One region of the Lysinibacillus sp. A1 genome, then DNA from elsewhere that is predicted to be linked to it. Evidence: predicted binding sites of a transcription regulator. Region 1 holds the regulator's gene; the other holds the start of a gene.
What was found. The regulator Rex, encoded in region 1, represses fermentation and respiration genes when NADH is low (regulators of the CRP and FNR family bind a similar motif). The targets are predictions, from matches to a motif close to TTGTGAAATATTTCACAA.
Positions count from the first base shown of each region.

Region 1 (4,434 bases):
GTCGAAAAATAGCACTTGACCAATATATATGAAAAATGAAGGAGAGTAAAGAAAAAAGCCATGCGACAATGCACACGGCTTAAATCAAATTACATATTTATATTTTCTAATTCTTCATTTAACGCTAGCCACTCTAATTCTAAAAGCTCATGCTGTTCCTTTTCAGTAGCCAATTCGTCTTGCAGTTGGGTAATTTTTTCATGATCTGTAAAAATTGCAGGGTCACAAAGAGCTTCCTCTAATCTATTAATGGAGGCTGTCGTTTCTTGCATCTTGCCTTCTAATTCTTCGATAGTACGTCTTATTTGCCGTTCACGCTTTTTTGCCTCTTTATCAATTTTAGAGGTAGAGGACTTATCAGGTAGGTCCTGCTGTAGTTGCGGTTGGGAAGTACTTTTCATTTGTGCTAGCTCCAACAGCTCCTGTTTTTTCTCTACATAATAATCATAGTCCCCTAAAAATTCAAACGACCCAGTTCCAGACAACTCCACTACCTTCGTAGCGATACGATTAATGAAGTAGCGGTCATGGGAGACGAATAGAAGCGTTCCAGGGTAATCGATCAACGCATTTTCCAGTACCTCTTTACTATCTAAATCTAGATGGTTTGTAGGCTCATCGAGAATTAAAAAATTGGCTTTTTGCATCATTAATTTTGAAAGTGCCAGTCGTGCTTTCTCACCGCCTGATAATGAAGAGACGGTTTTATCCACATCCTCTCCACTAAATAGGAAACGTCCTAATACGGTGCGAATATCTTTTTCATTCATCAGCGGCCATTCATCCCATAGCTCTTTTAAGACACTTTTATTGCTTGAAAGCTTTGCTTGCTCTTGATCATAATAGCCAATTTGTACATTCGTACCATAACGGATATCACCTGCTAGAGGTGTTAAATCTTTCACAATCGTTTTTAATAATGTCGATTTACCAACTCCGTTTGGTCCAACAAGAGCAATCCGATCCTCGCGAAAAGTACGTAGCTTAATCCCACTAGATATGCGCTGATCGTTATAGCCGATTGTTAAATCATCAACGGATAACACATCATTTCCACTTTGACGTTCAATCGTAAAACCAAAACTAGCGGATTTCTCATCACCATCCGGCGATTCCATCCACTCTGTTCGTTCAAGCATCTTCCGTCGACTTTGTGCCATTTTTGTTGTAGAGGCACGTGCAATATTCTTTTGGATAAAATCCTCTAGCTTGGCCTTTTCGTCTTGCTGACGCTCAAAAAGTTTGACATCACGTTCATAGTTTTTAGCTTTTTCATCTAAATAAGCACTGTAGTTGCCTGTAAATTTTGTGACACGATGACGTGAAACTTCGTAGACAATGGAAACAACTTGGTCTAAGAAGTAGCGGTCATGTGAAACAATTAAAATAGCGCCCTCATAGCTCTTTAAATAAGATTCTAACCAAGATAATGTTTCAATATCTAAATGGTTCGTAGGCTCATCGAGAATTAGTAGGTCTGGTTTACTCAATAAAAGCTTAGCTAGTGCTAAGCGTGTGCGTTGTCCACCAGATAGTGAGCTAATAGGTTTATCATAGTCTTCCGGATAGAATTGCATACCGTGAAGCACTGCGCGTATGTCCGATTCATATTGATAGCCGCCAGCATCCTTAAATGTATGCTGTAGTTGATCGTATTCCGACATAACTTTGGCATACAGAGTAGGATTTTCATAAACAGTAGGATCTGCCATTTGCTGTTCGAGCGAGCGGAGTGTTTGTTCTTGAGCTAAAAGGGGTTCGAAAATGGTCATCATTTCATCCCAAATAGTTAACGTAGAATTTAATCCGGCATGTTGCTCTAAATAGCCAACCTGGATGCCCTTTGGAATAATGATATCCCCCGAGTCATAGGACATTTGACCAGCAATTATTTTTAATAAAGTAGATTTACCTGCACCGTTGCGCCCTACTAAGGCAACGCGATCACGGTGTTGAACTTCTAATTTCACACCACTTAAAATTTCATCTGCAAGAAAGGATTTAGTTAGTTGATTGACCTGTAAAACAATCATTCTTGACACCTCAATTCTACCTTAGTGTAATGGATGAACGATTTGCATGCAATGTCGGTGCTTTACTTATTCCAAGCAGTCATGTAAGATTGAAACGATTTCTTTTTAGTTAGCTGCGTACAAAGCGCCATTAACTAAAGAGAAATACGCTAGTGGATTGAAAAATGTTGTATATAGTTAAGGATATATGTATTAAAATTAGTACAGTAAAATTGATTGAGTTTCATTATAAGGAGGAGAAAGTTTGAAACAAGAATTAAAAATTCCACAAGCCACTACAAAAAGACTTCCTCTTTACTATCGATTTATTCAAAACTTTGCACAAGAAGGTATGGAACGTATTTCGTCGAAGGAACTGAGTGAAGCGATGAAAATAGATTCTGCAACCATTCGCCGTGACTTTTCTTATTTTGGTGCTCTTGGAAAGAAAGGCTATGGCTACGATGTACAGCATCTATTACAATTTTTTAGCCAGACGCTTGATCAACATGAAACAACAAAAGTAGCGTTAATTGGCGTGGGGAATTTAGGCAGTGCATTATTAAAATATAATTTTCAAAAAAACCACAACACTCATATTGTTGTAGCATTTGATTCGAAAGCGCCGAAGGATGGCAAAATGATTAGTAACATTCCTGTTTTTCATCCTGATTTGCTGGAAGAAAAGTATGCAGAATATGGGGCTGAGCTTGCTATTTTGACAGTATCACCGCGCTCTGCACAAAAAATGGCAGATCGGTTAGCGGCTATGAATGCAAAGGGAATTTTAAACTTTACGCCCGAGCGCTTAACGGTGCCAGATAGTATGCAGCTCTTAACCATTGATTTATCGGTAGAATTGCAAGCGCTTATTTATTTAATTCGGAATCAGGAAGTGTGAAATTTTTACATATTTTATAGTGGAGTTCACTGTTTCTGTCAAATAGTAATTTTAAATAAAACAAGGTAAAATCAGTGAGAGTGACGAAAAACTTTCACATATAATTAGTTAGCAAAATGGCGAAATATGCGTTAAAATGATGGATATAAAGAGGAGGTGGCTGTAATGGGCGGTATTGGTCCTATGAGCCTCATTATTATCGGAGTTGTCGCGTTATTAATTTTTGGTCCTAAAAAGTTACCAGAGCTTGGTAAAGCATTTGGTTCAACACTACGTGAATTCAAAAATGCTACTAAAGGTTTAGCCGACGAAGATGATGATGACAAGAAAAAGAAAGAACTAGATAAGTAAGTTAGGATGTTGAGGAATGAATCCAAAAGATCTAACTGTCATTGAGCATATAGAAGAATTAAGAAAACGGCTGTTCATTGTTGCCGTTTTCTTTGTTCTCGCTATGGCTGGCGCCTTTTTTGTCGCAAAGCCACTTGTTAAATACCTTCAAACCACAGGAGCAAAATATAATATTGAGCTCCATGCATTTGACGTAGTAACACCACTAGCAATTTATATTCAAGTTGTTTTTTTAATTGCATTTATTCTTTCATCGCCAGTATTAATGTATCAATTGTGGTCGTTTATTAGTCCAGGATTAAGGGAAGTAGAGCGAAGAGCAACCTTAAGCTATATACCATATTCATTTTTATTGTTTATCGCAGGGTTATCTTTTTCATACTTTTTATTATTCCCGTATGTCATCAAATTCATGATGAATTTATCAAATGATTTAGATATTAAGCAAACAATTGGAATACATGAGTATTTTACATTTTTATTTAAACTCACAATACCATTCGGTTTTCTATTCCAATTACCTATTGTAGTATTGTTCTTTTCACGGATAGGAATATTGAGTCCAGATCTACTAATTCGTATTCGTAAATATTCATACTTTGGTTTATTTGTATGTGCTGCTCTCATTGCACCGCCTGAATTGGCGTCTCACTTAATGGTATCAGTGCCGCTATTTATCCTGTATGAAATTAGTATTATGATATCTCGAGTAGGTTATAGGAAATATTTAAAATCAGAGGAAATTCGATTAAAAGAAGAGCAAGAAGCGGAGCAAAAGCGCCAGATTGAAGAGGCACTTGAGCAGCAACGACGACAAATAGAAGAATTGAATAAACAGTAATAGATAAAGCTCGGTACCTACATAAAGGCACCGAGCTTTTGTATTTTTGACAACTTTATAGAGCTTTACAAAAATTTATTGCATTTTTTCTAGTTCTTGAAGAAACTTTTGCAATGGTTCTGCATAGAATTGTACAAGTGTCACAAATCCATTCAGCATGACGTGTGCAATAATGGAAGTCCAAATACGTTTTGTTTTGTGATATAAAAAGGCGAAGATCAAACCACAAATTGTATAAAGTAAAATATGAGAGAAGTCGAAGTGGATAATCGCAAAGAATATAGCACTTACTATTGCCGCCACCCAGAAGTTTGTTGTTTGGACAAGTG
Region 1 covers NZ_JSZM01000032.1:24,471-28,904, forward strand. Annotated here, with positions in the region: gene PI85_RS20180 (ABC-F family ATP-binding cassette domain-containing protein) at 90-2,033, opposite strand; gene PI85_RS20185 (redox-sensing transcriptional repressor Rex) at 2,278-2,913, shown strand; gene PI85_RS20190 (twin-arginine translocase TatA/TatE family subunit) at 3,079-3,264, shown strand; gene tatC (twin-arginine translocase subunit TatC) at 3,281-4,105, shown strand; gene PI85_RS20200 (CPBP family intramembrane glutamic endopeptidase) at 4,181-4,434, opposite strand, start outside.

Region 2 (4,434 bases), on a different contig from region 1:
GCAACTGCAAGCCCATATTTTTTACGCATGGCAATGAGGAACACTGTAATCATAAATAATATGGCTGATATTGCAAACATCCACCATAAATTCACCATGTGACTATAACTTTCAGGGTTAATGGACTTCATCTCATACATGATGCCTAATGCGCTGATCATCAAAGGAGCTGCCCATAAAAGTGCATATTTTCTCATTAGCTTCGTTGCTTCCTTGTCATTCGCTTTATGAGCATACCAAGTTAAGAATACTGCAGAAATGTAAAGTACAGCGGCAATACTCAATACGACAATGCTCCAAGCAAATGGACTTGTATATAAAGTCCAATAGTTTAAAACAGGCTGCCCGTTAATGAGATCCACATACCCTCCACCAGCAATGGCAAAAACAACAGACAACGATGCAGGAATTAATAAACCTGCTACACCATAGGTCAGCGTGTACCCAATATGTCCTCTTGTACCATACGATTCAAAGGCATAATAGGAACCTCGAATGGCTAATAGTACAAGGGAAATGCTGACGGGTATAAGTAAAATGGTTCCGTAGTAAAAAGCAGTTTGCGGGAAAAATCCTACGATCCCTACAAAGAAGAATACCAAAAAGACATTGGTTACTTCCCAAACAGGCGATAAATATCGTTTAATAATATTCGTTAAAATATGATTCTTCCCAATCAGTAGGCTATAGGCGTTAAAGAAACCGGCACCGAAATCAATCGATGCGACAATGACATAGCCAAATAGAAAAATCCACAATACTGAAATACCTAGAATCTCTAATGTCATAGGATGTCACCGCCTTTTTCAGAGTGACGATCTTCAATCTCACGCTCAATAGGATTCTTTTTAAACATTCGCACCAAGACGACAACACTTCCTACCGCTAATACTGCATATACACCTGCAAACAACAATAGCATTAAATCCACATGGTCACTCGTTGTGGCCCCTTCTGGAGTTCGCATCAAGCCATAAAGAATCCAAGGTTGACGTCCAACCTCAGCAAGCCACCAGCCCGCTTCAATAGCAATGATAGAAAGCGGCCCCCCCGCCACAATGATCCATCGATACCAGCGTGAATGAATAAACTGCCAGCCCCGTGCTTTCCCTACAACATACAGTAATGAAACTAGCACCATAAACATACCTATGGACACCATAATATCAAAGAGATAATGAATATAGAGTGGTGGTAGATCCTCTTCCTCGAATTGATCTAATCCAATTACCTCTGCATTAGGATTAAAATGTGCAAGAATGCTTAAAGCATACGGAATTTTGATGGCATATTTCACTTCTTCTCCATCTAGCACGCCAAATAAAACAAGAGAAGCCTTTCCTTCCGTTTCAAAATGCCATTCCGCTGCAGCTAATTTTTCTGGTTGATATTCCGCTAAGTATTTTCCTGAGAAATCTCCAATCACAGCTGCTGCAATGGAGAAAATTAAACCAATTTTCATCAGTAACAGTAATGCTTTTTTATGGTATACATGTTTCGATCCTTTAAGCATTCGGTATCCTGCTATAGCGGCTAAAACAAATGCAGATGTCATATACGCTGTTACGAGTACATGCGCCACCTTTGTTGGCATAGCAGGGTTAAACATCGCTAAGAAGGGTTGAATATTAACAAGGTTCCCGTCAACAATATCGAAGCCTCTCGGGGCATTCATAAAGGCATTTACGATTGTAATAAATACAGCCGACATCGATGCACCTACTGCAACTGGAATTAACAATAGCATATGCTTTTTCTGACTATCGAAGCGGTCCCAAGTATATAAATAAATGCCCAAAAATATAGCTTCAAAGAAAAATGCAAACGTTTCCAAAAAAAGTGGTAATGCAATGGTTTGACCAGCTAGTTGCATAAAGTTAGGCCATAATAATGATAGTTGTAAACCAATTGCCGTTCCCGTCACAACACCCACCGCGACCGTAATGACGAAGCCACGTGCCCAACGTCTGGCCATTAAAATATAATGCTCATCATTCTTTTTATACCCAGTCCATTGAGCAATCATGATCATTAACGGGACACCGACCCCTATCGTTGCATAAATGATGTGGAACGATAAAGTTAACTCAGTTAATGCACGACTCCAATAGACTGCTGATTCGTTTATCATCTCATTGCCCCCTAGCTCCCAAATATTCTTCCAAGAATGGAAAGTAGCATAATGATTGCAACACCAAAGCTTAGCCAAATAAGCTTCTTCTCCTGTGACTTATACAAAAGCAACACTTCCTTTCCCTTATCCATACCCCATTTTCCACTATTACAACGAAAAAAACCTTTATAATGGACCGATATTTCAGCCTATTAATAAGGTTTCAAATTTTGTTCAAGTAATATACGCACATTTGCCAAACATTTTTCTTAATTCATTCACAATTCCTAATTCTAAAGGTTAGACTTACTACATATTCAATTTTTCGCTGCGGGCTATTTGCTTTACTCTATTATCTTTTTGGTCGTTTGATACGAAAGCTTAGGTGGAGTTTTTCAAGAGTACGCTGAATCCTTTATACTAAAAAGCTCATCCTCGTTAAAACGAAGATGAGTTTTTCATGTATTATATACGGTCCTCTTCGCGAATATCTGCAAGAGGGACAAAAATTTCGATATGACGCTTTAAATTTTCAAAGGTAGCTGGAGCGTCTCCGCCATATTCACCATCTAGATTAAGATGTACTTCGTTTTCAGTAGTGACTTTGACAACACTCGCTTTTTTGTAAATGACACGGTCATCATTTAAATGTTCGCCTCTTAATGCCATAGCCGCTAGTTGAATAAACTCAGGTAGGCTAACCTTCTTTAACACTAATAATGTAAAGAATCCATCATTGATACTTGCATCTGGTGCAAGTTTTTCAAAGCCTCCTACAGAGTTGGTTAAACCACATAAGAACATCATGGCATCCCCGTCAAACACTTCCCCATCATATTCTATACGCATATGAGAGGCTTTGATGGATGGAATCATTTCTACTGCCTTTAAATAGTAGGCTAACTGCCCAAGCATTGTTTTCATTTTACTTGGTACTTCATATGTTAGCTCCGTAATCCGTCCGCCAGCAGCAATATTGATGAAATAGCGTTCGCCATTTAATAGACCGACATCCACTGGCAATGTATCACCTTGTATAATAATGTCTACCGCTTCATCAATATTTCGCGGGATATGCACGGCACGGGCAAAATCATTTGTAGTGCCCATTGGAATTAGACCAACTTTCGGACGGTTTTCAAATGGACTTACACCTGAAACAACTTCATTTAAAGTGCCATCTCCACCAACTGCGATGATTATATCAAAGCCACGGTCTACTGCATCTTTTGCTGCAAGTGTTGCATCGCCTTCACCGGTTGTTGCGTGACAGGATGTTTCATAGCCTGCTACTTCTAATTTTTCCAACACCTCTGGTAGATGCTTCTTAAACGCTTCGCGTCCAGATGTAGGATTATAAATGATTCTTGCTCGTTTCATAACATACCTTCCTGCTTCATAAGATTCTATTTCATTCAACGATTTACTCGCTAAAATGTTGCTTTACTTTTGTAACGCGTTTGTCACCTGTTTTTTAAAGTCTTCATAGACATACGTCCAATATGCTTGGTTCGTTATATTTTCCTCACGAATCTCCGCATAAAGGGCCTTTTGAGCTTCTTCAAATGTTGGATCTTCTTTATCTGGTAAGCTTGCACGCTTCGTTACAACAAGCTCTTGTAATTCAGGTGCACGTGGACCCCATTTTCCAATCACCTCACCAGTACTGCTATCTAATAGCAAGTAAATTGGAATAGCACGACCTCCATTTGTTAAATAACGATCAATTAGATCTGTATCCGCATCACGGAACACTGTACGCATGTCCAATCCAGCTGCTTCAGCAACACGACGAACGATTGGATTGTTTAACATAGCATCTCCGCACCAATCTTCCGTAATCGTTAAAATTTTTGGTTGCTTGTCTTTTAATAATTCAATAAAGCCATCGTTTGTTGGCACTGCAAAGTCGTCATAAATGCGGAAGCTCTCTTCTTTAAGAGTCGTCATATTGTCCATATATTGTTGAATCGAAATAGCTTCATTAAAATATTGTTGTTCTGTTTTCATTGGTTCTCGTCCCCCTTATAATTATCTATTCTATATTTTGCTATGAAAACTCCTTTTAAACAACTATTAAGTGTTACAAATTTCAATTTTGTTACATTTATGAAAAATAATAGCCGAGAAAGCGATTAAGCTCTCTCGGCTACTATGTTTACAACGATTAATTATCGTTTGGCAATTTCTTGTTGCAATAATTTATTGACCATAGGTGGGTTCGCTTGACCTTTAGTAGCTTTCATAATTTGACCAACTAAGAAGCCAATAGCACGATCCTTACCATTTTTGAAATCCTCGATAGACTGTGCATTGTTATC
Region 2 covers NZ_JSZM01000023.1:27,984-32,417, reverse strand. Annotated here, with positions in the region: gene PI85_RS17750 (cytochrome d ubiquinol oxidase subunit II) at 1-788, opposite strand, end outside; gene PI85_RS17745 (cytochrome ubiquinol oxidase subunit I) at 785-2,131, opposite strand; gene PI85_RS17740 (diacylglycerol kinase) at 2,579-3,493, opposite strand; gene PI85_RS17735 (thioredoxin family protein) at 3,557-4,123, opposite strand; gene gatB (Asp-tRNA(Asn)/Glu-tRNA(Gln) amidotransferase subunit GatB) at 4,285-4,434, opposite strand, start outside.
Region 2: the regulator Rex is predicted to act here: its motif matches at 2,380-2,397, upstream of PI85_RS17745 (cytochrome ubiquinol oxidase subunit I).